Regions from separate parts of the Janthinobacterium sp. Mn2066 genome, predicted to be linked through region 1. Evidence: predicted binding sites of a transcription regulator. Region 1 holds the regulator's gene; the other holds the start of a gene.

Region 1 (14,672 bases):
GTGAAGGCTGGCAAACGCGCATGAATGATGCGTTGAAGGAGTGGCTGCGGGCGCGGCAGGCTTGATAACTTGCTTCGGGCAAGCCAAGGTTGAGCGCGTGCAAGAGTGGCATACCTCCCCACGGCTCCGTTTTTATCCCCAAAGCAATCCCGGGGTCGGACCCGCCGGGTCCGACCCCAGCACTTTTGGTGTAAGGATGAATGGAACTTTATTGAGTGGTAATTGCCGTTTGTAGCTAGCTGTGTTGATTTGCAGCGAAATCTGACCCACTTTGCAGCATAATTTGCAAACGAATCTGACCCACGTTTAAGACACAATCCTGCTCATGACATTGAGCGGGGAATCGGAGTGATCGACGTGGCACTACTAGGCATTATTCGACGCTGGCACATTCGCGAGCATATCCCATTGAGAGAGATATCCAGGCGGTTGGGCATCTCCAGAAATACCGTCCGGCGCTACCTGCGCTCGGAAACCATAGAGCCAGCTTACGCTGAGCGGCGCTCCACCCGCGCCATCGACAAATACGCGTTCCAGCTTTCAGCGCTCCTCAAGACCGAGGCGGCCAAGTCGCGCAAGCAGCGGCGCACGCTGAAACAGATCCATGAGGACCTAAAAGAATTGGGGTTCGAGGGGTCTTACGACAGGGTCGCGGCGTTCGCGAGGACATGGAGGGAGGGTCAATCTGAGAGGGTCAATCCGGCCAGCAAACGAACAAACAGTTCAACTCAGCATACAGGAAAGGAGATCAGGCATAATTTAACCTCTGCTTAAACATAAAGATATATCGAAGAGCGGGTCAGAATTCGATGCAAATTGTGGGTCAAGATTAAGCGCAATCTAACAGATAACTCTCTGGGCTGTGGTGGCAAGACCGGTACAGCAGATTTAATCATTTCTGCTGTGGCGTCTGGAGAAGCTGGGAAGTCTACTTCGCCTTTAAGCATGCGACGAATGTTGTTAAGGGCGGCTTTTGCCGTTACCCGGCTTGTTGGCGTGTCGTCCTCATTCTGAGACATGAATCCCTCCGTGGCTAAACTGGAAGCACGATTTTATACTTGTTTGAGTGTGTTCAGTATTCCAGTATTTATGACGCCAGTGTGTTGAGGCAATATATGCTTTTGGTAAGTGCAGGTGGTGAAGGGCTTTAAGCATGAATAAAAGCTGCCCCAAAAACAAAAAAGCCAACCGCGAACGGTTGGCTTCTCTGACGTATTTGGTAGGCCGTGCGGGATTCGAACCTGCGACCAACGGATTAAAAGTCCGCTGCTCTACCAGCTGAGCTAACGACCCAAAAACTTTACAACAACTTCGGTAACACTGTGCACTAAAAAAATGCTTGCTATAACAACTCGCAAGCAAATCATTACTGCGTATTCGTGGTAGGCCGTGCGGGATTCGAACCTGCGACCAACGGATTAAAAGTCCGCTGCTCTACCAGCTGAGCTAACGACCCGAAGAAGAAAGATTATAGGGGGTGCCCGTGATTCTGTCAAACGGGACGGGCAACTTTTTCCCCCTGTCGCTGGCCGGCTGTCTTGAACGTCTGACAAAGCCGGCACGCAGCAAGCTTACTTTTTGCCGCCGCGCTCTTTCGCTGTCTGCGCCGCGCTCGAGTCAGGATAGCGCGAGATCAGGGCGTTCAGCGTCTTGGTGGCGTTCGGCTTGTCTTTCAGTTCCGTGTAGCAGCTGGCGATGTTGAGCATGGCGTCGGCTGCTTTCGGGCTGTCCGGGTAGTTCTTCACGACGGCTTGCTGGGCCGTGATGGCGCTCTTGCAGTCGCGCTGGGCGTAATAGGCGTTGCCCAGCCAGTATTGGGCGTTGGCCGCGTAGGCCGATTCCGGGTAGCGTTTCACGAAGGCGTCCAGCGAGGTGGCCGCGCCCTTGTAGTCGCCCGACTTGAACAGGCCCAGGGCGGCGTCATACGCGCCTTGTTCGGATACGCCCACGGCCGCTTCCTGGCCATCGATGGTGACCTGGCGCGGCTCGAGCTTGCGCAGGCGGGCGTCGAGGTCGGTGTAGAAATCTTTCTGGCGTTTTTGCGTGTTGGCCAGGTCATTGCCCAGTACTTCGATCTGGCCGCGCAGGCGGGCGATCTCTTGCATGGTCTGGTCGTGCTGGTTGATCAGGCTCAAGGTGCTGGTCTTGTCTGCCTTGGTGTCGATGCGGTTGTTCAGGTCCTGCGCCAGTGCGTCGACCTTGGCGCGCAACTCCAGGATGGCCTTGCGGGCTTCGTCGTCGTCGAACAGGGCTGCATTGGCGTGCAGGGGCAGGTAGGCGAATGCGGCCATCAGGGCGGCGGCGAGGCTGGCTTTCGAGAATGTCATCATGGGTCGGGCTTTCAAAAGTTACGCAAACATGCAAACGGGGCAGTGGGCGGTTATCTACCGCGCACCGCCCCATTATTATGCCTCTAAGTCAGCGCGAAAAACGCGCTGGACCGCGATATCGGCAAGATATCAATAAACGATGTCAGCGCGGCGGTTTTGTGCCCATGCTTCTTCGTTGCTGCCTTGTGCTTTAGGCTTTTCTTTGCCCAGCGACACGGCTTCCATTTGGCCTTCTGGTACGCCCAGAGCCGACAGGGATTTACGCACTGCTTCAGCACGTTTTTGGCCCAGGGCCAGGTTGTACTCAGCGCCGCCGCGTTCGTCGGTGTTACCTTGGATCAGGATCTTGCGGCTAGGGGTTTTCACCAGGTAAGCAGCGTGGTTTTGCACCACTGGGGTGTCGGCTTCGCGCACGACGTATTTGTCGAAGTCGAAGTAGACGCTGCGGTTAGCCAGCACGCCTTTTGGATCGTCCAGTGGGTCGACCGATGCGGTGGTCACTGGCTGAACTTGACGGTTGTCAACGACTGGAGGAGGAGCAACCACTTCTGGTGCGCGCTCAACCACTGGGGTTTCTGCCAGTTTCACTGGGGTGCTGCAAGCCGACAACAGGGCGGCGGTAGCGGCGATGAAGGCCAAGCTTTTGATATTACTCATTTTTATTCTCCGGGTCATGGTTAAGGGTGAAACTATACTGCTTTACTTCATAAAAGGACCCCAGGTGGGCTCCTTGATATTGCCAGCTTGCGTAGTCAAACGCTGTTTGACGCGGCCATCCACCGATACCACTGCCAGCGACTTGCGTCGTCCGGATTCGGTCGCGTACATGATATATTTCCCGTTGGGCGAAAAGCTCGGTGATTCGTCGTTGGCGGTGTCCGACAGGCGCAGTTCCTGGCCGCTGGCCAGGTCGAGCACGTAGAGCTGGAAGTTACCGTCGCGACGGGAAATATAAGCGAGTGTCTTGCCATCGGACGAGATCCGAGGGCTGATGTTGTAGGAGCCGCCAAACGTCACGCGCTTGGCTTCGCCGCCGCTGGCCGGCATGCGGTAGATTTGTGGTCCGCCGCTACGGTCGCTGGTGAAGTAAATACTTTGGCCATCGGCCGAGAATTGTGGTTCGGTGTCGATGCCGCTGCTGTTGCTGATGCGGCGCAGGCCGCTGCCGTCGGCATTGACGACGTAGACTTGCGTGTGGCCGTCGCGCGACAGGGCGACCGCCAGGCGGGTGCCGTCAGGGCTCCAGCTTGGCGCCGAATTGCTGCCTTTTTCATTCGATACGATGGTGCGCTGGCGGGTTACCAGGTTTTGCACGTAGACGATAGGCTTTTTCTTTTCAAACGAGACATACGCCACCTTGGTGCCGTCCGGCGACCAGGCTGGCGAAATGATCGGTTCATTCGAGCGCAGTGCGACCTGGATGCCTTCGCCATCGGCGTCGGCCACTTCCAGGCGGTATTCGCGACCCGTTTGCGTGACGTAGGCGATACGGGTGGAGAACGCACCTTTGACGCCGGTCAGCTTTTCATAGATGTCATCGGCAATCTTGTGCGCCAGCAGGCGGTTGAATTGCGGTGCGGCGGCATTGTTCATGCTCGACAGTTGCACGCCCTTGATGGTGTCGAACAATTTATAGCGCACGTCCAGGCGGCCATCGGCCAGTTGCTGCACGCTGCCGGCGGCCAGTGCATCGGCGCCACGGCCTTTCCACTGGTCGAAATTGATGTTGGCGGTTTCCGCGACGGCCGTATCGGCATCGATCAGCTTGAACGCACCGCTGCGGGCCAGGTCGGCCTTGATGATGGACGACAGCGGTTGCGGCGCCACCGATTCCTGGTCGAAGTTGGCAATTGCCACCGGAATCTGGTTGCTGCCGACGCCGGTAATCTCGACGCGCAACTGGGCCTGGGCGCCGCTGGCTCCCAGCATCAAGCCCGCGCAGAGCACGACGTAGCTCATTTTTTTCATGATCATCATTTAGGCAAATCCTTCATATCGAATACTGCTTCAATCTCGCGTTCCACGGTGCCGTCTTTTTTCTTCGGCAGTGGCGACGATTTCTTAATGGCGTTTTCTACCGCGTTGTCATACGCGGGCAGGCCGCTACTTTTAATTTTCCGGACTGAAATAATTTCCCCAGTTGGCAATTGATCGATCTTGTACACGGCGCGCGGCGCGCCTGGAATGTCGGTGCTGCCGCTGTACGCGATATTGCTCTTGATCTTGGTCGTAATGGCGGCGACATAGCCGCTATCCATGCGTGGCGCCGTCGCTTTCGCTGCGGTGCCGGTCGTGCCTGAGCCGACTGCGCCCGTGATGCGGCTCATTTCGTCGGCACGTGCCTTGTCTGCCGCCTTTTGCTCTGCCGCTTTTTTCGCCTTGGCCGCTTTTTCAGCCGCCGCTTTTTTCTCGGCCTGTTCTTTCTGTTCCTTGTCTTTCTGCGCCTGGGCCTCAGCTTTTTCTTCCGCCAGTGCTTTTTCCTTGGCCTGCTTGGCTTTCTCCAGCTTGTCGGCTTTTTCCTTCTCCAGCTTGTCAGCCTTCTCTTTTTCTTTCTGTTTCTGCTTGTCCTGCTCGCGCTTGGCGTCTTCGCGGTCCTGCTGCTCCTGCTTCTTGCGTGCTTCTTCCGCGGCTTTTTCTTTCTCTTCCTTCAGCTTGGCCTTTTTGCGCTCGAGCGCAATCTCTGCCTCGCGCAGGTCGACTTTCGGCTCAGGAGCCGCTACCGGTGGTGGTGGCGGCGGAGCAGGCTCTTCCACCGCCGGTTGTGGCGGCGGCGCAGGCTGCGGATCAGGCTCGGTCGCCACCTCCGGCGGCGGCGCGGCCGTCTGCACCTTCAAGTCCCACACTTCCGCTTCCACGGCGACCGGCTCCGTACTTTGCCAGTTGACGCCTACCCACAGGAAAAACAGCAGGCCAAGATGCATCGCCAGCGCCAGTCCAAGCGAGGGCCAGCGGCTGCGTTCACGCGGCACGCTGTAGGGCACGCCGTGTACATGGTCGGTTTGTTTGTTCTGCAAGGTCAAGTCTATCTAAAAACGGTGAAGTCTGGTTATGTACACGCGTGCGCTTACTTATTCACTTACTGATTCACTTACTTGGTCGCCAGGCCCACCCGGTTGATGCCGATCTTCTTGGCTTCCGAAATCAGCTGGATCACGTCGTCATACTTGCTTTCCTTGTCGCCTGCGATCAGCACCGGATAGTCCGGGTTGGCTGCATGCAGGCCGCGCAGATTGCGCAGCAGGGCGTCGCGGTTCGGTTCCGTTTCCGGCGCCAGCTGTTCTTTGCCGATCACGCCGATCGACAGCGAGCCATTTGGCTTCAGCACGATCTGGATGTAGTCGTCGGGCGGTTTCGCGGTTTTTTCCGCGTTGGGCAAATTGACCACGCTGGGATTATTGGACGACGGCATGACCATGAAAATAATCAGCAGCACCAGCATCACGTCGATATACGGCACGACGTTGATTTCCGACTTGAACTTGCGGCCACGGCCACCGCGCATGCCGCCACTATTGAAGGAACCCATCAGCAGTGCTCCCTCTTAGCGCGACTGGCGCTGCAAGATGTTGGAGAATTCCTCGACGAAGCTCTCGAAACGGATCGCCAGGCGGTCGATATCGTGCGAAAAACGGTTGTAGGCAACCACCGCTGGAATTGCGGCGAACAGGCCGATGGCGGTGGCGATCAGCGCTTCGGCAATGCCGGGCGCCACGGCGGCCAGGGTGGCTTGTTGTACGTTGGCCAGGCCGCGGAAGGCGTTCATGATGCCCCATACGGTGCCGAGCAAGCCGATATACGGCGAGACGGAGCCGACCGAAGCGAGGAAGGCCAGGTGCGATTCCAGTGCATCCATTTCGCGCTGGAAGGCAGCGCGCATGGCGCGGCGGGCGCCATCGAGCACGGCGCCGACGTCCAGCGCTTCGCGTGGGCTGTAGGAAGCCTTGCCCTTGATGAATTCGCCCATGCCGGCGTCGAAGATGCGGGCCAGCGCGCCGCTCTTGTCGCGGTTGCCGCTGGCGCTCTGGTGCAGCGCATGCAGGTTGCCGCCGGCCCAGAAGCTGCGTTCAAATTCGATCGTCTGGCGGCGCGCCTGGCGCACCGCAAACACCTTGCGGAAAATATAGGTCCAGCTGGTCAGGGAGATCAGCAACAGCAGGGCCATGATCAGTTGCACGATCAGGTGGGCATTGGTGATGAGCGCGAGGAAAGAAAGATCTTGTGAAACGTTCATTGGCTGTCAGTCTGTTGGTGAATTATCCGGAAGGTGGGAGTGCTTCAGGCGTCGCGCATGCGGGCGCTCAAGTCATTGGGCAAGGCGCGCGGGCGCAGTGCCGCATCGACGCAGCCGATCTTGACGCGGGCTGTGTTGAGCAAGGTGTCGCCGCACCAGGCCTGTTGCAGGAAAACGATGGAAGCGCGCCCCAATTTTTCTATACTTAATGTTAATTTTAACGTGTCATCGAGCTTCGCTGGCGCATGATAGTCAGTGCTGATGCTTTTGACTACCAGCGCTGCGTCATGCTGCTGCTTCAATGCCTGATGGTCAATCCCCGTGGCGCGCAACCATTCCGTGCGCGCGCGCTCAAAGAATTTCAAGTAGTTGGCGTGATAGACAATGCCGCCGGCGTCGGTGTCTTCGTAGTAGACACGTACATTCCAGGTAAAGACTGAAGGCATGTTTATTGCGCCATATTAATGAGATTGAGCAACATTTTACGCGATTTTTCTTATCACAAGGAAAGGCGCTTGCCGAAATGCCATGCTTAAAGGGGCCACAAGTTGCACCGCAGCATTGTGTGAGAACACTGGCTGTGATGACAAGCCTCGTAACATACGCTTACAAGCCATTTTCAGGTTTAAGTCCAGCTTAAGAAGCGCCCCCTTGACGCCGGAAATTCCCGGCATTTCTGCCCGCCTTTCCGGGCGCGCGGCGATTATAGCTGCACAGTTGCATTCCTTGCTCAATTTGAGCACTTAACTTACAATTTGTGTTCCATTACGTCTCACGTGACTGGCGAAAAGTCGGGATGATCTCCATAGGTGGCGGTCGGTTTCCGGCGAAAGGTGGGCATCCACCGGGAAACGTGAGATTTCATCAGCCGTTCGCCTGGGCAGCCACTATGGAAATGCACGAAGAGGCTGCCTGCTCAATGTTGTTTTTCACTCAACTCCGGCTCCCCTCATTCGATCCAACCTGCCAGTACAAGCACCCTCATACTTGGAGTTTTTACATGTTTGCAAAAGATCACACCCTCGCCAACGTCGATCCTGAATTGTTCGCCGTTATCCAGAAAGAAAACGTGCGCCAGCACGATCACATCGAGTTGATCGCGTCGGAAAACTATACGTCGCCAGCCGTGATGGAAGCACAAGGCTCGCAGCTGACCAACAAGTATGCCGAAGGCTACCCAGGCAAGCGCTACTACGGCGGTTGCGAATACGTCGATGTGGCCGAGCAACTGGCGATCGACCGTGTCAAACAATTGTTTGGCGCCGAAGCCGCCAACGTGCAGCCTAATTCCGGTTCGCAGGCGAACCAGGGCGTGTTCTTCGCCATGCTGAAACCGGGCGACCTGATCATGGGTATGTCGCTGGCCGAAGGCGGTCACCTGACCCACGGCATGCCGCTGAACATGTCGGGCAAATGGTTCGAGGTGGTGTCCTACGGTCTGACGGCCGAAGAAGACATCGACTACGAAGCCATGGAGCGCCTGGCGCGTGAACGCAAGCCCAAGCTGATCATCGCCGGCGCGTCGGCCTTCTCGAAAAAGATCGACTTCGAGCGTTTCTCGAAAATCGCCAAGGAAGTCGGCGCCTACTTCATGGTCGACATGGCCCACTACGCCGGCCTGATCGCCGCTGGCCTGTATCCGAATCCGGTGCCATTCGCCGACTTCGTGACCTCGACCACGCACAAATCGCTGCGCGGCCCACGCGGCGGCATCATCCTGATGAAGGCCGAGCACGAAAAAGCCATCAATTCGGCCATCTTCCCTGGTATCCAGGGCGGCCCGCTGATGCACGTGATCGCCGGCAAAGCCGTTGCCTTCAAGGAAGCGCTGAGCCCGGAATTCGTGGAATACCAGAAGCAAGTCGTCAAGAACGCCGACGTGCTGGCGAAAACCCTGATCAAGCGCGGCCTGCGCATCGTGTCCGGCGGCACCGAATCGCACGTCATGCTGGTCGACCTGCGCGCCAAGAACCTGACGGGCAAGGAAGCCGAAGCCATCCTCGGTTCCGCGCACATCACCTGCAACAAGAACGGCATCCCGAACGACCCGCAAAAACCATTCGTCACCTCGGGCATCCGCCTGGGCAGCCCGGCGATGACCACGCGCGGTTTCAAGGAGGCGGAAGCCGAGCAAGTGGGCAACCTGATCGCCGACGTGCTGGACAATCCGCATGACGCCGCCACCATCGAACGCGTCAAGGCGGCCGTGAAAGTACTGGCTGATGCGCACCCTGTGTACGCTGCATAATTGTTTGTCCAGAATGTGTCATACAGAGTAAGATTCTGCATGACACATTCCAGTCGTGCCCCAGGGCGCCCGGAGTGTATCCTGGCGCCCTTGTTTTTAAGACGCCTTGACATAAAACCACTATAAAGTTGTATCTGCCCCATGAAATGTCCATTTTGCCAGCACGGCGACACCCAGGTCCTCGATACGCGCGTATCGGAGGAGGGCGATGCCATACGGCGCCGCCGCCGCTGCGGCAAATGCGACAAGCGTTTTACGACCTACGAACGGATTGAACTTATCATGCCGGCCGTCGTCAAAAAGAATGGCAGCCGGACGGAGTTCGCTGCGGATAAGTTGCGCGGCAGTCTGATGCTGGCCTTGCGCAAGCGCCCCGTCGCGGCCGCCTCCGTGGATACGGCCATCGTTTCCATCCAGGAAAAACTGCTGACCAGCGGACTGCGCGAAGTCGATTCCGGCTACATCGGAGAATTGGTCATGCAGGAACTCAAATTGCTCGACAAGATCGCCTATATCCGCTTCGCTTCCGTGTACAAGAATTTTGAAGACCTGGCGGAATTCCAGGATGCGATCGCCGAAGTGGGCCATCCGCGTAAGCCTTAATTTACTGCATGTTTTGAGTCTGCCTGGCAAGCGGACTCTTCAATTCTAGCCTCGTTTTTCTCCCTCATTTCCCCCTTATCGCTGCGCTGTTTGCGCTAGCTCATGTTTGAATTCTGCTGTCGACCTATCGTTTAGCTGGGCCGGGCGTATTTGCGGTTCTTCTTTCTTTGTCAGGGGGAGTTGGCCATGCATAGCGGCAGTCATGGCAGTAGCCTGGTCGAAGTGCTGGTGGCGCTGTTGCTGCTGGCAATCGGCGTGCTGGGCGGCAGTGTGCTGCACCTGGCGTCCTTGCGTGCGCGTCACGAATCGGTCTTGCTGTCGACGGCGGCGCAACTGGCGGCGGGCATGGCCGAGCGCATGCGGAGCAACAGCGGGCTGCCCGATGCCGGCAATCCCTATCTTGGACTGGACTACGATGCATCGCTTGACGCCGGTGCGGGCGATGGCGGCCAATCCGCGTGTTTCGGCGCCGCAGCGTGTACCGGCGCGCAACTGGCGCAATTCGATATCGCCGAATGGAAACAGCAATTGCGCTCTGCGCTACCCGGCGCGCGGCTGCTGATCTGCCGCGACCTGCAAGCCTGGGATACGGCAGCGCACGGCTTGCACTGGACCTGCAGCGGCGGCAGCGGCGCGCCCATCGTTATCAAGCTGGGCTGGCGCGGGCGGCCAACTGACCGGCAAACCGCTGGGCAAACTGCCGAGGCCTTGCCCAGGCTGGCCATGCAACTGGGCGGAGGCAGCCCATGAGGACGCTTCTTCAAAGAGGCATGAGCCTGGTCGAACTGCTGGTGGCGCTGGGCCTGGGCGCCATGCTGATATTGGCGGCCAGTGCCATGCTGCTGGCCGCCAGCGCCAGTTATGCAGACCAGGCGGCCAACGCGCGTTTGAGCGACAACGGCCGCTATGCGCTGGACACCATCGCCCGCGCCGTACGCCAGACGGCGTACGTGAACTGGGACGCCGGCGCCGCACCCCTGATGCACGCTCCCTATGGCAGCGCCAATATCGCCGGACTCGATGCACGCAGCCTGGGCAAGAACAGTGATGGCATTTCGCTGCCTTTGACGAATGCCGTGCATGGCAGCGATGTGCTGGCCTTGCGCTATGACGGCGCAGGCAAGGATGCGGGCGGCGACGGTTCCGTGCTCAATTGCGCCGGCTTTGGCGTGGGTGCCGCAGATACACAGGCACAACGGGGCTGGAGCATATTTTATGTGGCCCGCGACGATGCGGGCGACGCTGAATTACGCTGCAAGTACCGGTCGGCAAGCGGCGGCTGGGGCGCCGACGCCATCATCCGTGGCGTCGACAGTTTCCAGGTCTTGTATGGCCTCGATACGGATGCTCCGCCCGATGGCGTACCGAACCAGTACGTAAATGCCAGCGAACTGGCTGCGCGCGATGCGGCTCTGACGCTGGTGGGCGCGGACGCAGCGGCACGGCAGCGCGACTTGCATCAGCGCACGCACTGGAAAAGGGTGGCCAGCGTGCGCGTGGCCTTGCTGCTGCATGGTGAAACGGGGAATGCATCTGCTGCGCAGCTGGGGCCGGCGCAATTCGACCTGTTCGGCGCGGCGTACGCCGACGCGTATGGCGCGACCGATGCTGGCGTGCGCATCGTGCGTGCCAGCTTGCCGCTGCTCCAGCAGGGCCGTCACTATCACCTGGTGCAGCTGACGATCATGCTGCGCAATATGCCGACGTAGTTGAATATGGGAAGCGTGATGCCTGTCCACCAGAACGCGTTGGCAAGCAGGCCAGGGCAACGTGGCGTGGCGCTGGTGTTTACCTTGTGTTTGCTGCTGGTCATCCTGTTGCTGGGCGTATCGGCGGCGCAAATGGCCTTGTTGGGAGAGAAGGCTGCGCGTGGCGAGCGCGACCGGCATACTGCTTTTCACGCCGCAGAGGAGGCGCTGATGGATGCGGAACGCGACATCGAAGGCCAGCCGGCCGCACCGGGCCGCAGCGCCATGTTTGCACCAGACAGCGCAGCCGGTTTTGCAGCGGATTGTGGCGAACAGCCGGGATTGTGCTTGCCTGCGACCGGATCGGCGCCACCCGTATGGCTAGTCAAGGATCTCGCTGCAGATGATGAGGGTGTGGGTACCACAGTCGCGTATGGCCGCTTTACGGGCGCAGCCATGCAAACGGGGCAGGGATTTTTGCCATTTCGGCGTCCCCGTTACCTGATTGAATTGCTGCCGTTTCATGCGCCGGGCGAGGAGGCGGGAGCCGCCGCACCTGCCAGTTATCTGTACCGCGTGACGGCCATCGGTTTTGGCGCCAATGGAGATACGCAGGTCGTGCTGCAAACGTATTACCGCAAGCAGCCGGCCGGGGTGGCGCCATGAAATCGGTGCTGCACACCTTGCTGCTGGCAGCTTGCCTGTGTTGTCTCAGTGTATATGCTGCTGCACCCACGGTGGCCCTGGACCGCTCCGATGTCGGCTTGCAAGGCGCCCGGGTGCTGCCCAATGTGCTGCTCAATCTATCGTTTACGCACGCGGCCGCCGCCGCTGCCTATGCCGATGAGTATGCGCCCACACGCGAATACGCCGGTTATTTTGACGTGCGCTCTTGCTATGTTTATCCCTATCGCAGCCAGGGTGGCGCCAGCGTACCGGACTTGCGCGTAGCGACCGCTTACTTCTCCGTGCTGAAACCGGCGGATGGACAACATGGCTGTGGCGGCGATAGTTTCAGCGGCAACTTTTTGAACTGGGCCGGCACCAGCATGCTCGACATCGTGCGCTATGCTTTTACGGGCGGCGACCGGGTGATCGATGAAGTGCGCAAGACGGTAGTGCAACGCGCTTATCTTCCCGATGGCAACACAGGTATCGACTTTTATGCCCATGCAGCGTATTTTCCCCGCAAGCTGTTGCGCCAGGGTGTGCAAACGGTCACGCCATTTTCAGTGGAGCAACTGTCCATTGTTTCTTGCCGCAACCGCCTGCTGTTTGGCGCTGGCGCGCTGGCGCAGGGCGGCAGTTGCGAATCGCCCGGCATGGCCGCCAGTTTGGGCATATTCCTGGCCCGCGTGCGCGTCTGCGATGCGCTGGAAGGTCCGCTGCGGCCCGATTTGTGTATGGCTTACGGCAAGAATTACAAGCCGGTGGGCGCGATACAACGCCATGGCGGCAGGCTGCGCATCGGCGTTTTCGGCCACGTGAACGCGATGCCATCGACGGATGCCCACGTGTACGGCGGCGTGCTGCGCGCGCCGCTGGCGCAGTTGGGAGCGCAGCGCTTGATGTCGCCCGATTTCTTGCCGCAAGATTCTCCCGATGCCGAATGGTTTGCGACGACCGGCGTCTACACGGGTCGTGGCGGCGGGGTGACCACTTACATCAATACGCTGGGTCGCAGCGATACACCGCACCCGGGCGCCTATGCCAGGGCGGCCCCGCTGGCGGAATTGCTGTATGAATCCTTGCGCTACCTGCAGGGGCGGCAAGCCAGCGCCGCCATGGCGCAAGTGGCCGATGATGGCTGGCCTGTTATTACGAACTGGAATGATCCGCAAGTGGCCAGTTGCCAGCGCCATATCGTGATCAGCCTGGGCGACGCCGGCATGACGGCTGATCGTTATGTGCCGGGAAATCTGCCCAATAGCGGGGCCGACCCCGGTGACCGCGCGCGTGGTGTCGATGGTTTTGTTGCACCGCCGCTGGACGTGATGGCCTGGACGCGGGCGGTCGGGGCGCTGGAGATGCAGCGCGGCAGCAATCTGGCGGGGTTGGAATGGATGAGGGACGGCATGGGCGGCGCCAGTTTTCATGCGGCTGGCCTCGCATACTGGTCGCATGTGTCTGCGCTGCGTCCGGGCGGAAGTGTTGGCTCGCTGACGCACTATGCGGGGGAGTTGCTGCCCGCCAATCATGTCGCTGCCGCCACGACACCGCTGGTATTGGCCGCCAGGCATGGCGCTGATCGTGATAGTGATGTCGATAGCGGTTTGCCCAGCCATTATTTGTCGGGCAGCGACCCTGTGGCCCTGATCGCCGGCGTGCGCGCCGCTTTCCTGGCGGCCGACCATGGCGTGCCGTCTACTGCGGTAGCAGGCCCTTCGTTGATGGCCTTGGCCAGCGGCGCAGAAGGAGCGTATCTGTTCCAGTCGCAGATGCAGTTGTCTGATGGCAGCATGACCCTGTCGCGCCTGCCTTTTACTGTGGGTGCCGATGGTGCCGTGATTGCCGGCAAACCGCTGTGGGTGGCTGGCCAGGCCGCGCGGCCCGTGTTTACACCCGCTGCGTCAGGCGCATTGATTCCATTGTCATGGCCGCGCCTGGATGCAGGGCAGCGCAGCATCTTCGATGGCGAGGATAGTCAGGATGGTTTGGGCGACGCGCGCGTTCATTATCTGCTGGGGGAACGGATGCGCGAGGTGGGCCAGCCTGGCGGCGTCTTGCGCCGCCGGACCGGCACCCTGGGCGCGGCGCCTTACGGCAACCTTGTGTATGTGGGCACGCCATCGTTGGGGCTGGCGGGCGCGGACTATGCGCTGCACCGTAAATCGTTGCAGGTGCGGCGCAAGATGCTGTATCTGGGCGCCAATGATGGCTTGCTGCATGGTTTCGATGCGCGCACCGGCAGCGAGCTGTTCGCTTATTTGCCGCACGCCCTGCTGCATGGGGCTGCCGCCAGTGCGAGCACCCACTACGGAGGCGGCCCGCTGCTCGATGGCGCTGCCGCCAGCGCAGAAGTGCTGGTGCAGGGGCGCTGGAAAACGGTGCTGGTGTCCGGCATGGGCGGTGGCGCGCAAGGCCTGTTTGCGCTCGACGTGACGGACCCGGAACGTTTCGCGCAAGCAGGAGCGTTGTGGGAATTTACCGACCGCGATGACAGCAGCATGGGCAATCTGCGCGCGCCGCCCGGCTTTGCCAGGCTGAACATGAGCAGCAAGGATAGCTTGCCCGTTTACCGCGATTTTGTGATCGTCTCCAGCGGCTATAACAATACGGTGGATGATGGGCATGCAGTCGGCAAGCCAGCTGCCGCCATTTTCCTGTTGGCGCTGGACAAGGCGCCCGGCGTGCCGTGGCAGCTGGGTAGCAACTACTATCGCCTGAAAGTGCCGCTGGTACAGGTCGATAGCGCTGATGGTGATACGGGCGTGGCGGCGCAGGCCCTGGCGCCGCCCGCCCTGGTAGCCGGCAACGATGGCGCGCTTGGCCTTGCCTATGCGGGTGATTTGCAGGGCAATCTCTGGCGCATCGATTTTACCGGCGGGCCACCATGGAGCGATGGCGGGGCG
Region 2 (14,672 bases), on a different contig from region 1:
TGCCTGAAAAAATTCGGGCACGGCGGCAGACGAAAACGGTGTGGTTTTGTGCATATCCGTGTAAATCTGTATCCCTGATTAGCGAGGTTTTATCGTCACCGCGCTGGTTAAAAAACCCCGCATTCTAACGCTCGCATTCGCAATCTCATAAAGTACACGAAAACCTTGTCGCTGCGCAACCGGCACGACATGTTTTCACGGGCTTTTTTGCACGATACGCGCGCTATCGCACGATCGCGCCGCAAATGCCGTCTCCAGCATGCGCGGAAACGATATTTTCGACGCGCGATGCAAGCACTCCTCTCATCGAAAAAATCACGCTGCGGCGCCTGCGATGCGGCGCAAAAAATGTCTGCGCTTTCCAGTTTCAGCGCATGGTTTTTTTCAGCATCGCATCGCTGTTCTTTTCACTATCGGCGACAGTCGCCACAAGGTCAAGCCCGCGTCTCTTTATCACGCACCAGGCTATGCACAGTGTGGAAAAAATCTGCACTCAAACGCAGCATGCGCCATCCTGGTTGACCACGCGGCAGGCATTTACGATACACGCAAGCAGACGAAGAATGATGCCTATCGACGGCGGCGCACGCTGAAAAAATATCCGGCAGACCGATCGCGGTCATCGCCGCCCTCTGTCCACACCGGCCGGTATCGGCTTGTATCATCATGATAGCGGCAGCTAGCGGAAGCTGTCGGAAGGCGCCGGCTGCGAGAGCGCCAATGCAGTGTCGATGAAGGCGCGCAGTTTGGGCTGGCTCTGGGTACGGGCAGGAAAATAGAGGAACAATCCGCTCTTCGATGGCACATAGTTTTCCAGCACACGCAGCAGGCTGCCGCTACTCAGGTCCTGTTCGATTTCCACGTCTGGCAGATAGGCCAGGCCCAGGCCCGAGCGTGCGAAGTCCGCGATCAAGGTAGTATCGTTGACCACCAGCGGTGCCCCGGCATCGAGCAGGAACTCTTCTCCATCGCGCACGAAGCGCCAGTGATGCATGCTGCCGGAAGTGTGAAAGCGGTAGCCCAGCGTTTCATGATGCATCAGGTCCTCCGGTATCGACGGCCGTCCTTTACGGTCGAAGTATGCAGGAGCCCCGACCACCGACCAGCGCAAGTCCCCGGTCAGGCGCACCGCCACCATATCCTGCTGCACCGATTGCCCCAGGCGGATGCCGGCGTCATACCCTTGCGCCACCAGGTCGACCACGCCATCGTCGAGCGACAAGTCGATGGTCACCTCCGGATAACTGCTGCGAAAACGCGGTATCAGGGCGCGCATGACCAGCGCCCCCAGCGCGCGCGGCACCGTCAGCCGCAGATGGCCGACCGGCCGGTCGCGGAACATGCCCAGCGCGGCGAAGGCATCATCTATCTGCCGGGTGGCGCCCGACAAGCTGGCGTACAAACTTTCTCCCGCCTCGGTGAAGCCGACATGGCGTGTATTGCGCTTGAACAGCAGCACGCCATGCTGGCGTTCCATCACTTTGATGGCCTTGCTGGCAGCGGTCGCCGTCACGCCCAGCCTCAGCGCGGCGGCACTGAAACTTTTGAGTTCGGCGACCGCCAGAAAGGTACGGATGCCATCCAGAGAGTGATTTTTCATGCGTCCATCATATACAAATAATGAACTTTAAGTTTAAAGCCCATCTACCACATTGCACTTTTTCTCTTGAATTTAGCACCCTATGATGGGGACTCCCTACTTCTGAAACAAAAGGAAACACCATGTCGTTCACTCTTACGGCGGTCGTTAACGACTACCTCAGGACCACACACCATCACGATAGCGACAAACCTATCCACACCCTGGAGGTCAGCGCATGAATACCGATTTCAAAGACAAGCGCGTGCTCATTACGGGTGGCACCAGGGGCATGGGCGCCGCGACCCTCAAACTGATGCTGGAGCGTGGCGCACGCGTCGCGACCACCGCGCGTGCAGCCGTCAGCGACTTGCCCGCCGGCGTGCATTTCATCGCGGCCGACATCAGCACGCGAGCAGGCACGGACAAGGTCATCGGGGAGGCGCTGGCCGCCCTGGGCGGGATCGATATCCTGATCAATAACGTGGGCGGCTCGACTGCCGGCGCCGGTGGCGCGCTGGCCCTGGACGACGACGCCTGGGACGAAGCGCTCAATCAAAACCTGCTGGCCGCCGTGCGCCTCGACCGCGCCCTGCTGCCGGCCATGGTGGCGCGCCGCCACGGCGTGATCGTTCACATCTCATCGATCCAGCGCAGCCTGCCCTTGTACGATTCCACCCTGGCCTACGCCGCCGCCAAGGCAGCGCTGAGCAATTACAGCAAGGGCTTGTCGAAGGAATTCGGCCCCAAAGGCATCCGCATCAATACCGTCTCGCCAGGCTTTATCGAAACCACGGCAGCCCACGCAATGATACGGCGCTGGGCCGAACACGACGGCATCAGCGACGACGCGGCCCGCGACAAGCTGATGGAAACCCTGGGCGGCATCCCCATCGGCCGCCCCGGCAAGCCGGAAGAAGTGGCCGAACTGGTGGCCTTCCTGGCGTCGGATCGCGCAGCGTCGATCCATGGGGCCGAGTATGTGATCGATGGGGGCACTATTCCGACCGTGTAATTGAGGCCACAATGAGGCCGTAATAAAAAAGGCCCCGCAACTGCGGGGCCTTGCTTTGCCAATCATTAACTCGATTGGCATTGAATATAGCTATCTGCTTATTCCCAGTTCAACGCGCCACCGGTCTGGTACTCGGTCACGCGCGTTTCGAAGAAGTTACGCTCTTTCTTCATGTCGATCATTTCGCTCATCCATGGGAAGGGATTTTCTTCCTGGGCGAACAGCGGCTCGATGCCGATCTGCTGCGCGCGGCGGTTGGCGATGAAGCGCAGGTAGCCCTTGAACATCGGTGCGTTCAGGCCCAGCACGCCGCGTGGCATGGTGTCTTCGGCATACGCGTATTCCAGGTCGACGGCTTTCAGGAACAGCTGCTTGATCTCTTCGCGGAATTCGGCCGTCCACAGCTGTGGATTTTCCATTTTCACGGTGTTGATCAGGTCGATACCGAAATTGCAGTGCATCGATTCGTCGCGCAGGATGTACTGGTACTGTTCTGCCGCGCCCATCATCTTGTTCTGGCGGCCCAGCGCCAGGATCTGGGTGAAGCCGACGTAGAAGAACAACCCCTCCATCAGGCAGGCGAAGACGATCAGGGATTTCAGCAGCTTCTGGTCGTTTTCAATCGTGCCGGTGGTGAATGCCGGGTCGGTCAGGGTGTTGATGAACGGGATCAGGAACTCGTCCTTGTCACGGATCGACTTGACTTCGTTGTAGGCGTTGAAGATTTCCGCTTCGTCCAGGCCCAGCGATTCAACGATGTATTGATACGCGTGCGTGTGGATCGCTTCCTCGAACGCCTGGCGCAGCAGGTACTGGCGGCACTCGGGGGCCGTGATGTGGCGATAGGTGCCCAGCACGATGTTGTTGGCGGCCAGCGAGTCGGCCGTCACGAAAAAGCCCAGGTTGCGCTTGACCAGGCGGCGCTCATCCTCGGTCAGGCCGTTCGGGTTCTTCCACAGCTCGATATCGCGCTGCATGTTCACTTCCTGCGGCATCCAGTGGTTGGCGCAGCCGGCCAGGTATTTATCCCACGCCCATTTGTACTTGAACGGCACCAGCTGGTTAACATCGGTCTTGCCATTGATGATGCGCTTGTCATCTGCGTTGACGCGGCGCGCCACTTGTTCGGCATTCGCTTCGGACGGCTCGCCGCCCGCCGGCAAGTTCAAATCGGTATTTCCCAGTGGCGCTTGCTGCGCCGAACGCGGCACAGCGGCCGGCGTGGCTTCATCATCCCATGACAACGACATAATTATTCTTCCTTTATTTACCGGCAATCCGGTCTTGAAAACATTCTGCCAGCCCGATAGCCGGGCTGGCCACTACTTCAACAGGCTGTTATTAGCAAGCTTATTGGCAAGCTTCGCACTCTTCAAAGCCATCGTCACCCGGGCGCAGGTAGCAGGCTTCGCCATCGGCATCGTCCGCTGCCGCTGCCACGGCAACCACTGGCGCCACCGCTGGTGCAGCTGCCGCCACTGCGGCTGCCGCTGCGCTGTGGGCGCTGGCCGACATGCCGCCGTCAACTGCCACGGCGTTCAGGGCGCCCGTCCTGGAGGTCGATTTCTCCATGTGGGTGGCGGCGATGGTACGCAGGTAGTAGGTGGTTTTCAGGCCGCGCAGCCATGCCAGCTTGTAGGTTTCATCCAGTTTCTTGCCCGAAGCACCAGCCATGTAGATATTCAGCGACTGCGCCTGGTCGATCCACTTCTGGCGGCGCGATGCGGCTTCCACCAGCCAGCTCGGCGACACTTCAAAGGCGGTCGCATAGATATCGCGCAGGTCTTGCGGGATGCGGTCGATCTTGACCAGCGAGCCGTCGAAGTATTTCAGGTCCGAGATCATGACTTCATCCCACAGGTCGCGTGCCTTCAGGTCGCGCACCAGGTAGCTGTTGATTTCGGTGAATTCGCCCGACAGGTTCGATTTCACGTACAGGTTCTGGAACGTCGGCTCGATACAGGCCGATACGCCGATGATGTTCGAGATCGTTGCCGTTGGGGCAATCGCCACGCAGTTCGAGTTACGCATGCCGAATTTGGCGATGCGCTCGCGCACTGGCGTCCAGTCCATGGCCGACGAGTTATCGACTTCCAGGTAGCCGCCGCGCTCTTCAGCCAGCAGTTTGACCGAATCTTGCGGCAGGATGCCACGGTCCCACAGCGAACCGGCGTAGGTTTCATAGCGGCCGCGCTCTTCGGCCAGCTCGGTCGACGCCAGGTAAGCGTAGTAGCACACCGCTTCCATCGAGGTATCGGCAAACGATACGGCTTCGTTCGAGGCGAACGGGACGCGCATCATGTGCAGGCAATCCTGGAAGCCCATGATGCCCATGCCGACCGGACGGTGGCGCATGTTCGAATTGCGCGCCTTGTCGACGGCGTAGTAATTGATGTCGATCACGTTGTCGAGCATGCGCATCGCGGTGCGGATGGTCTTGGCCAGCTTGACGTGATCGAGCTTGCCTTCTTTCATGTGCGCCGGCAGGTTCACGGAACCCAGGTTGCAGACGGCGATTTCGTCGGCGCTGGTATTCAGGGTGATTTCCGTGCACAGGTTCGAGCTGTGGACCACGCCCACGTGCGACTGCGGGCTGCGGATGTTGCAAGGATCCTTGAAGGTGATCCATGGATGGCCGGTTTCAAACAGCATCGACAGCATCTTGCGCCACAGGTCCAGCGCCTGGACTTTTTTGAACGAACGGATTTCACCGGCGGCAGCCTTGGCTTCGTAGCCCAGGTAAGCCGTTTCAAAGGCCTTGCCGACTTTATCGTGCAGGTCTGGCGTTTCGGATGGCGAGAACAGGGTCCACTCGCCTTTTTCCATCACGCGCTTCATGAACATGTCTGGAATCCAGTTGGCCGTGTTCATGTCGTGGGTGCGGCGGCGGTCATCGCCCGTGTTCTTGCGCAGGTCGAGGAATTCCTCGATATCCATGTGCCAGGTTTCCAGGTAGGCGCAGACGGCGCCCTTGCGTTTACCGCCCTGGTTGACGGCCACGGCCGTGTCATTGACGACTTTCAGGAAAGGCACCACGCCTTGCGACTTGCCGTTGGTGCCCTTGATGTGGGCGCCCAGGGCGCGCACTGGCGTCCAGTCGTTGCCCAGGCCGCCAGCGTACTTGGCCAGCAGCGCGTTATCCTTGATCGCGTCGTAGATGCCTTCCAGGTCATCCGAGACGGTGCTCAGGTAGCACGACGACAGTTGCGAGCGCAGGGTGCCCGAGTTGAACAGGGTCGGCGTCGAGCTCATGAAGTCGAACGAGGACAGCAGGCTGTAGAACTCGATGGCGCGCGCTTCACGGTCCGTTTCATTCAATGCCAGGCCCATCGCCACGCGCATATAGAACGCTTGCGGCATTTCGATGCGCACGTCGCTGATGTGCAGGAAGTAGCGGTCGTACAGGGTTTGCAGGCCGATGTAGCCAAATTGCAAGTCGCGGTCGGCCACGATGGCTTTCGCCAGGCGCTCCAGGTCGAAGCTGGCCAGCACCGGGTTCAGCAGCTCGGCGGCGATACCCTTGGCGATGTAGGCAGGGAAATACGTCAGGTATTCGGCAGCGGCAGCCGCTTGCGGCACGTCCTTGCCAAACACTTCCTTGCGCACCGTGTGCAGCAGGATGCGGGCGGTGACCTGGCTGTAGGCCGGGTCTTTTTCCATCAGCGCGCGCGCTGCCAGGATGGCCGACTTGTGCAGTTCTTCGACGGGCACGCCGTCGTACAGGTTTTTCACGGTTTCCGCCAGGATGGCGTCCGCATCGACGTGCTTTTCCAGGCCGGCGCAGGCAGCGTTGATCAGGTCGCGCACTTCCTGCATGTCCAGCAGGCGGCGCACGCCGTTGTCCGTGACGTTCAATTGTGGTGCAGCAACTTGCGCGGAAGCACCTTGCGCTTCCTTTTGCAGGCGGCGCTCTTCCATGTGCTTGGCACGGTACAGCACGTAGGCGCGCGCCACGTCGTGTTCGCCCGAACGCATCAGCGACAGTTCCACCTGGTCTTGCACATCTTCAATATGGAAGGTGCCGCCGCCTGGGTGACGGCGCACCAGCGCGGACACCACGGCAGTGGTCAGTTGCTCGACCAGTTCACGGATGCGCGCCGACGCCGCGCCCTGGCCGCCGTTGACGGCCAGAAACGCCTTGGTCATCGCGATGGCGATCTTCGACGGCTCAAATGCCACCACCGCGCCATTGCGGCGGATGATGCGATAGTCGCCCAGGGCCGCGCCCGTACTCGCAACGCTATGGGCCGCGCTAGGCGCTGGCGATACTGGCGTTGGATGGATGGAAATATCTTGAGGTGATTGCATTGAAGCTCCCGTTGTCAGCTAAAGTCAGCCTGCAGTTTTGCTGCCGCGTGTGTTGTTGAATAGAAGGCCCGAAACTCCGGGTTTCCTCAGGTAATATTATTGCAAAAATGTAAATCTATCATGCACAAGGCCGTACAGGATTGAAACCGCCAACCGCTATAGCCAGGCTGGCGCACAACACGATAAGGGTGATAAACAGCTAGTCCCCGCATGCCAATCCGGCAATCAGGGCAGCTTTGATAATAATTCTGAAAACGTCTGTGATGGCACTACATTTAGTGAGTGAGTCTTGGGTATGCACTAATTGTAGTACCCATCAAAAGCAGGCGCAATACTTTTCCGGTCCAGACCAGGCTATTTTTTTGTGCTTTTCAGCACGATTTCGATTGACTTTTCAGGCGCTGGATGGAAAGCCCAACGCCCGCGTAGTAAGCACTAACGCAGGCTGCCCGCGCAAGGCCTGGCGCCAGCTTTCCTGATACAAAGCCCAGTCAAAAAACGGCCCCGGATCGGTCTTTCTTCCCGGCGCAATATGTTCGTGCCCGCGCACCTGGGCCAGTCCGTAGCGCTGGGCCAGCGCCGCCGTCAGCGCCACCAGGACGCGGTATTGCTCAGGCTGGAAAGGCTGGAAGTCAGAGCCTTCCATTTCGATACCGATGGAATAGGCATTGCACTGCGGGCGTCCCTCGAACGTGGACGTGCCGGCATGCCAGGCGCGTTGATCAGTTGAAACATATTGCACCAGAGCACCATCGCGCCGCACCAAAAAGTGCGCCGACACCTGCAAACCGCGCAGGTCAGCGAAAGAAGGATCGGCATTATAATCCAAGCGGCCGGTAAACAAGTCCGACACATGCGGCCCGCCAAAATGGCCGCCGGGCAAACTGATGTTATGGATCACCAGCAAGTCGATTTCCATGCCCTCGGGGCGCGCGTCGTAATAAGGCGAGTCGTAGCGCACGGCGCCATCGCACCAGCCGCTCTCATCTATCTTCCATGCCTGCATCAAGTTCACGGCTCCTGTAACTGCAATTTTTGCATTTTATAGCGCAGCTGGCGCACGCTGATGCCCAGCTGCTGCGCCGCCCGCGCGCGGTGATAGCGGCTTTGCCGCAACGCCAGCACGATCATCTCGCGTTCCGCCTGGCTTAAATATTGGGCCAGCGGCAAGACCGGCGTCTCCAGCCGGGCTGCCATGCCGGGCAAGCACAGTTGCCGCGCCAAAGCCGCCGGTTTGAAAGGCAGCACGGCGGCCGGCGACGGCAAGCCCAGGCCATCGGGCGTGATCACGCCGCCATCGGCAAAGGCCAGCGCCCGCTCCAGCAGGTTTTCCAGTTCGCGCACATTGCCGGGAAATCCATGGCGGGCCAGCAGCGCCAGCACGCCGGGCGCCAGCAGGACGGCTTGCCGCGGCGCCAGGCGCAGCAGTATCGTACGACATAATACCTCCAGATCGCCCAGCCGTTCGCGCAGCGGCGGCACGGCCAGTTCGATCACATTGAGCCGGTAATACAAGTCCTGGCGAAACGTGCCGGCCGCCACGCCGCGCGCCAGTCCCTGCTGGCTGGCGCACAAGATGCGCACATCGACCGCCTCGTCGGCACTGCCGCCCAGCTTGCAGACGCGGCGTTCCTGCAGGACGCGCAACAGCTTGACCTGCATGGCCAGCGGCAAGTCATCGACTTCATCGAGCAGCAGGCTGCCGCCATGTGCTGCCTGGAACAAGCCCTGGCGCTCATGCAGCGCGCCCGTATAGGCGCCGGCGCGGCAGCCAAAGAATTCCACCTCCATCAGCGCTTCCGGGATCGCGCCGCAATTGACGGCGACAAAGGGCCCGCCGGCGCGCGCGCCCTGTGCATGGATGGCGCGCGCCGCCAATTCCTTGCCGCTGCCCGATTCGCCACGGATGGCCACCGGTGCGACGCAACGGGCGATACGGCTGATTTGCGCGCGCAGCGCCTGCATGGCGGCAGAATCTCCACACAACTGCGGCGGCGCGGCATGCTCGCCGGCGGCCAGGGGATGCGGCTTGGACATGGCTAGCCTTTCTGCTAAGGCGAGTGTGACTCGCTTTTGACAGATGCTACGCCTGCTGCGTGGAAGAGAACGTTACGGTACGGATGAGCAATGGAAAATGGCGCGATGCAGCCAGCCTAGGCGGTGGCGTGCGCGTGGCTACAGTAATCGTGGCCTTTGGCCGGCACGTTTTCGGAAGCCGGATAATAGACGCCGCAGTGGGCGCAGCACAGCATTTGCTCGGCGTCGGGCAATTCCTCGACGCGGCGGCCTGCCTGCGCAAACGGATGGGGCGGCTGTTGCTGCTGCTGTTGCGAGCGCGCGCGCTGCTGCAAGCCGCGGATCTTGCTGCGGATCGCAAACAGCACCAGGAACGCCAGCGCCAGCCAGAATAAAAATCGTGTCATGCAAATCCTCGGTGTAAAACCACTTCCAGTACAAAACGGCTGCCGACATAGGCCAGCAGCAAGGTGGCGAAACCTGCCAGGGTGAAACTCAGCGCTGTCTTGCCGCGCCAGCCACGCAGGCGGCGTCCGGCCAGCAGCGCGGCGAACAGCAGCCACGACATCATGGTAAACACGGACTTGTGATCCCAGCTCAAGACCGTGCCAAATAACTGTTCGGAAAAGACGATGCCCGACAAGACGGTCAGGCTCAGCAAGATAAAACCCAGGCCTATCATGCGAAACAACATTTTTTCCATCGTCAGCAGGGCAGGCAGTTGATCCAGTGCACTGGAAAAGAAACCACGGCGCCCGCTGCGCGTATGCAGGCGCGATTCCTGCAGCGCCATCAGCACGGCGTGAAAGGCGGCGATCGTCAAGGTGCTGTAAGCGAGCACGGCGATGGCGATATGCCAGCCAAACACGGCGGACTTGCCTTCCAGGCTGACCTGGCTGCCAGGAAAGACCCACGCCAGCACCACGGCGACGACAGCGCTCGGCATGACCATGCGGCGCAAGCCATCGAGGCTGAAATTGCGGTTTTCTACCCAGTAGGCCCCCACCGATACCCATAGCGCGGCCGACAGCATGGCGGAGAAACCAAAGCGCAAGGTGCCCGGCGCCATCAAGTCCAACCACAGCGTATAGCCATGCGCCAGCCAGGCAACGCCGGTCAGCGCGGTTATCAGCCGCCCCCGCGACGAAGGAAGCACGGCGCACACCGCATAGAGCACTGCGGCGAGGAGAAAGAAATAAGTCTGCATGTTTTAAGTTTACACCATAGCCGGCAAGCGCGATTCAGGACGGGATAAAGGGCATGGCAGGCCGGGCACGGACAACACCGGCGAGCATGCGCAGATAGCCTGCCATGATATCGCGCCTGAGAGCGGACGGGGTGGCCCGCCCTGAAGAATTCCATAATCTTTCAGGATGACTATATAGATAGGCGGCAAGTGCGCGCATCGACAAATACGCCAATTGCCGTTAGTCTGGCGCCATCCCCGTCTTTGATTGTTTTACCATGGCCACATCGAGCTCCCCCCCACCGTCCAGCCTGGACGATAAACTGTGTTTTCAGCTGTATGCCACCTCTCTGAAAATGACCCAGTTGTACAAGCCGATGCTGAGCGCGCTCAAGCTGACTTATCCGCAATACCTGGTGATGCTGGTGTTGTGGGAACAGGAAGGCCTGGGCATCAAGGACCTGGCCGCGCGCCTGCAGCAGGATTCCGGCTCCATCACGCCGCTGGTCAAGCGTCTGGAAGCGGAAGGCTATCTGCTGCGCAACCGAGACCCGCGCGACGAGCGCAACCGCGTGCTGACCCTGACGCAAGCGGGCCGCGAGCTGCGCAGCGCCTGCGCCAGCATCGATCCCACCATCGCGGCCAATTGCAGCAGCATCGCCGGAGAATTTACGCTCATCATGGAAGGCTTGCGCAAACTGAACGCCCAACTGGGCAGCCAGGTGGACAGCTAAGAACGCCGATCAAAACCTACTGCGCGTCGCGATTTGCGGCCTCCGATGCTCACTGACTCGGCATCCCCGTGCATCCGCACTGCTCCGCTTCTCAACCACAACTCTCATCCGCTCGCGACGGTTTTGTTCGGCGTTGTAAACCTGATCGTGCCGCCCGCATCAGCGGCTTAAAAATATATTGCGCACTAATGATTAGTGCGCTATTCTTATTTGCATGCGCTGCCCATTGCCAGTTTTTTCCATGGCAATTGCTTAGCACGCTAATTAATTACCTCTCCCCCAATCATCCAGGAGTCACACCATGTCGCACACTGCACTCAAATCCGCCCTGCTCGCTTCCGCCCTCCTCTCGACCGTCGCTTTCGCACCAGTCCAGGCCGCCAGCACGGCGCCTGCCGAAGACACTACCGTGGTACTGGTGCACGGCGCGTTTGCCGATGGTTCCAGCTGGGACAAAGTCATTCCTTTGCTGCAAGCCAAAGGCTTGAAAGTGGTGGCCGTGCAAAACCCGCTCACCTCGCTGGCCGACGACGTGGCCGCCGCCCAGCGCGTGATCGACGCCCAGACGGGCCGCGTGATCCTGGTCGGCCACTCCTGGGGCGGCACCGTGATCACGCAAGCGGGCACCAGCGACAAGGTCAAGGCGCTGGTCTACGTGGCGGCGTTCGCGCCGTCCGAAGGCGAAGCATCCGGCGACCTGGGCAAGGATTACCCGACGCCACCGGGCATCGCCACCCTGAAAGCGGACGCCTCCGGTTTCCTGTATTTGCCCGAAGAATCGGTGCGCCTCAATTTCGCCCAGGATTTGCCGGCCACCACCACCCGCTTGATGGCGGTCACGCAAGGCCCGATCCAGGCCAAGGCCTTTGCCGACAAGACGACGGTTGCCGCCTGGAAAAACAAGCCGAACTATTACATCGTTTCCGCCAAGGACCGCATGATCGCGCCAGAACTGGAACAGGCGTTTGCCAAGAAATTGCATGCCGTCACCACCGTCCTGCAAACCAGCCATGTACCGATGCTGTCGCAGCCGAAACAGGTGGCCGAAGTCATCCTGGCAGCCGCGGCCCAACGCTAGGATTGCTGCAGACATAAAAAAACCTCCGCAGCCGGCAGCTTGCGGAGGTTTTTTCTTGCTATTTGATTTACTTCACATTCAGGGTCTTTTTCGCCTGCTCCAGCAAATCGGTTTTCACCCAATCCCTGGCGACCGGCGGCTTGCCCATGCGGCCCACGCCCGTTTTCACCATCACGTCGGTGGTGATCTGGATATGTTCGGGCGTAATGTCATAGGAATACGGTGAGTTGCTGATGGCGTCATCGAAGTCCTGCTTGGTGATCTGGCCACGAAATACCACTTCGCGCACATATTTTTCCGCCGTCGCCTGGTTGTCGATAAAGGTCTTGGTGGCTTCGACGAAACAGCGCATGAATTTCTCGGCCACCGGACGGCGTTCCTTGTAGAACTTTTCCGTCATCACCATGGTGCGTACCGGCTCGCCGATCGGCGTTTCATATGGTTTCAGGATTTCCACGCCGAAACCCTTGTTGATCGCCTGCGACGATTGCGGTTCCGACTGCATCATGGCGTCGATATTCTTGCCCATCAGCGCCTGGTTCAAGTCTGCATAGGCGAGGAACACCAGTTGCACGTCCTGGCCCTTTTTCTCGGAGAACGTCAAGCCATTCTGCGACAGTTCGGCCAGCAGCAGCACCTCCTGGATGCCGCCGCGCGTCACGCCCACGCGCTTGCCCTTCAAGTCTTTCACGCTGGCGATTTTTTGCCCCGCCCCCGCCACCAGGCGCGCACCGCCCTTGGCGAAACCGGCCACCACATAAATCGGTGCACCACCGGCACGGCCGGAAATGGCCGCTTCGGACGCCGTCGCGCCCACGTCCAGTTCGCCCGCGATAATCGCCTGCATCACATCGAGGCCCTTGGCAAACACGTGTTCTTCGACCTTGATGCCGCACTTGGGGGCGATTTCCTTGATATACGACACGGCGCCGTAATGGGCAAATTTCAAATTACCCAGGCGGACAACGTCTTGCGCCTGGGCACTGCCCAGGCTAAAGGTCAGCAACAGTGTAGCGGCGATACCGGTTTTCAAGGACATATTCTGGCGCATCAAGGTCTCCTGTGTGGTGAAGGTGTATCTGCAAGGGCAAAACAACAAAACACTGTTTTTTGTTATGCAGCGATAGTACCGCGTGTTGAGTCAGGAGCAACCTTTTTCTGCCATAAACATGCTTTTAAGCATTACTGCCCTGCCAGCGCCACCACCGGATCCAGTCCCGACGCCTTGCGCGCCGGCATGAAGCCGAACACCAGGCCCGTCACCACCGCGCAGCCAAACGCGCCGCCGATGGCGCTCAGCGAAAAGATCACCGGCACTTCCCACACCAGCAGCAAAGCGGCAAACGTGATGCCGACCACGATGCCGGCCACGCCGCCCACCACCGACACCAGCACCGCTTCGGTCAGGAACTGGCGCAAAATGTCGCGCCGGCGCGCGCCCGTCGCCATGCGGATGCCGATTTCACGCGTGCGCTCGCGCACCGTCATCAGCATCACATTCATCACGCCGATGCCGCCCACCACCAGCGAGACGGCAGCGATCAGGCTGAGCATCATGGTCATATTGTCTTGCGTGCGCGCTTCGGCGGCGATCGAGGCGGCTGCATTGCTGATGCCATAGTCGCGGATGCGGTGGCGCTCGAACATGGTCTCGTCGACGGCTTTCTCGGTTTCGGCGATGCGCTTCACATCGTCGGCCGCCAGCACGATATAGGTCGGCTCGCGCTGGCCGAAGACGCGGATGCCGGCCGTGGAAAACGGCAGCAGCAAGACGTTATCTTCATCCTTGTCGCCCGTCAGCGCGCCTTTCTCGCTCATCACGCCGATCACCTGGAACGGTACATTGCCGATCAAGATGGTTTCACCGACCGGATTCGGGATGTCGGGCATCAGTTTATGCGCCAAACGCCAGCCCAGCACGGCGACGGTGGCCATCTCACGCTCGTCCTGCTCGGTAAAAAAGCCGCCATAGGCTACCGGCCAGGTCTGGATCTGCGGCAGCGCCGCGCCCGTGCCCCGCACATAGGTTTGCACATCGAGGTTGCCATGCCGGATCACCTTGTTGCCGGTGACGTTAGGCAGCACGTGCGCAATGCCCGGCACGTCGGCCAGCGCCTCCAGGTCGGCCAGGGTGATGCTGCGCCCGGGGATGCGCGAGCTTTCGCCGATCGATGACATATATAAGAGGTTGGAGCCAAACGCCCCCAGTTGCGCCATCACTTGCTGGCGCGTGCCCAGGCCGATGGCCAGCATGACGATCACGGACGCCACGCCGATGATGATGCCCAGCAGCGTCAAGCCCGTGCGGAAGCGGTTAATCCACAGCACGCGCCAGGCGGCCCGCGCCGCATCGAGCAATTCCGTGATCAGGGAAGCACCCGTGTCATGCGCCGCGCCCGACATATCGAGCGGCGGCAGCGCGGCGGCCGTCGCTGCTGCGGCAACGGCGCCCGAATCTGCGATGATTTCGCCATCGCGGATCTCGATCACGCGGCGCGCCTGGGCCGCCACCTTGCGGTCGTGGGTAATCAGGATGATGGTGTGGCCTGCGTCCGCCAATTCCCCCAGCAAGGCCATGACTTCGGCGCCGCTGCTGCTGTCCAGGGCCCCCGTCGGTTCATCGGCCAGGATGATGCGCCCGCCATTCATCAGCGCGCGCGCAATCGATACGCGCTGCTGCTGGCCGCCCGACAGCTGGTTCGGACGGTGGTCCAGGCGCTCGCCCAGGCCCAGCCTTTTGAGCAGCGCGGCCGAAC

Evidence for each region. Region 1 encodes NrdR, which represses ribonucleotide reductase genes. Its sites were predicted from a motif close to CACNANATNTNGTG; they were not measured.
Region 2: a site for NrdR is predicted at 7,170-7,183, ahead of ACL9RI_RS00370 (ribonucleoside-diphosphate reductase subunit alpha). Genes of this name have one in related genera too.

Annotation. Positions count from the first base shown of each region.
Region 1 covers NZ_JBMOUF010000008.1:276,879-291,550, reverse strand. Annotated here, with positions in the region: gene ACL9RI_RS17685 (BrnA antitoxin family protein) at 1-65, shown strand, start outside; partial or broken gene ACL9RI_RS17680 (helix-turn-helix domain-containing protein) at 358-693, shown strand; gene ACL9RI_RS17675 (hypothetical protein) at 771-1,019, opposite strand; tRNA gene ACL9RI_RS17670 (tRNA-Lys) at 1,218-1,293, opposite strand; tRNA gene ACL9RI_RS17665 (tRNA-Lys) at 1,381-1,456, opposite strand; gene ybgF (tol-pal system protein YbgF) at 1,572-2,330, opposite strand; gene pal (peptidoglycan-associated lipoprotein Pal) at 2,460-2,987, opposite strand; gene tolB (Tol-Pal system beta propeller repeat protein TolB) at 3,030-4,307, opposite strand; gene tolA (cell envelope integrity protein TolA) at 4,304-5,344, opposite strand; gene ACL9RI_RS17640 (ExbD/TolR family protein) at 5,419-5,832, opposite strand; gene tolQ (protein TolQ) at 5,872-6,561, opposite strand; gene ybgC (tol-pal system-associated acyl-CoA thioesterase) at 6,606-7,007, opposite strand; ZMP/ZTP riboswitch at 7,328-7,450, shown strand; gene glyA (serine hydroxymethyltransferase) at 7,562-8,809, shown strand; gene nrdR (transcriptional regulator NrdR) at 8,951-9,412, shown strand; gene pilV (type IV pilus modification protein PilV) at 9,599-10,162, shown strand; gene ACL9RI_RS17610 (PilW family protein) at 10,159-11,121, shown strand; gene ACL9RI_RS17605 (pilus assembly PilX family protein) at 11,140-11,766, shown strand; gene ACL9RI_RS17600 (pilus assembly protein) at 11,763-14,672, shown strand, end outside.
Region 2 covers NZ_JBMOUF010000001.1:79,219-93,890, reverse strand. Annotated here, with positions in the region: gene ACL9RI_RS00385 (LysR family transcriptional regulator) at 680-1,600, opposite strand; gene ACL9RI_RS00380 (SDR family oxidoreductase) at 1,818-2,594, shown strand; gene ACL9RI_RS00375 (ribonucleotide-diphosphate reductase subunit beta) at 2,693-3,844, opposite strand; gene ACL9RI_RS00370 (ribonucleoside-diphosphate reductase subunit alpha) at 3,945-6,902, opposite strand; gene ampD (1,6-anhydro-N-acetylmuramyl-L-alanine amidase AmpD) at 7,297-7,908, opposite strand; gene ACL9RI_RS00360 (sigma-54 interaction domain-containing protein) at 7,914-8,939, opposite strand; gene ACL9RI_RS00355 (PP0621 family protein) at 9,056-9,325, opposite strand; gene ACL9RI_RS00350 (cytochrome C assembly family protein) at 9,322-10,125, opposite strand; gene ACL9RI_RS00345 (MarR family winged helix-turn-helix transcriptional regulator) at 10,383-10,838, shown strand; gene ACL9RI_RS00340 (alpha/beta fold hydrolase) at 11,140-11,916, shown strand; gene ACL9RI_RS00335 (ABC transporter substrate-binding protein) at 11,984-12,955, opposite strand; gene ACL9RI_RS00330 (MacB family efflux pump subunit) at 13,099-14,672, opposite strand, start outside.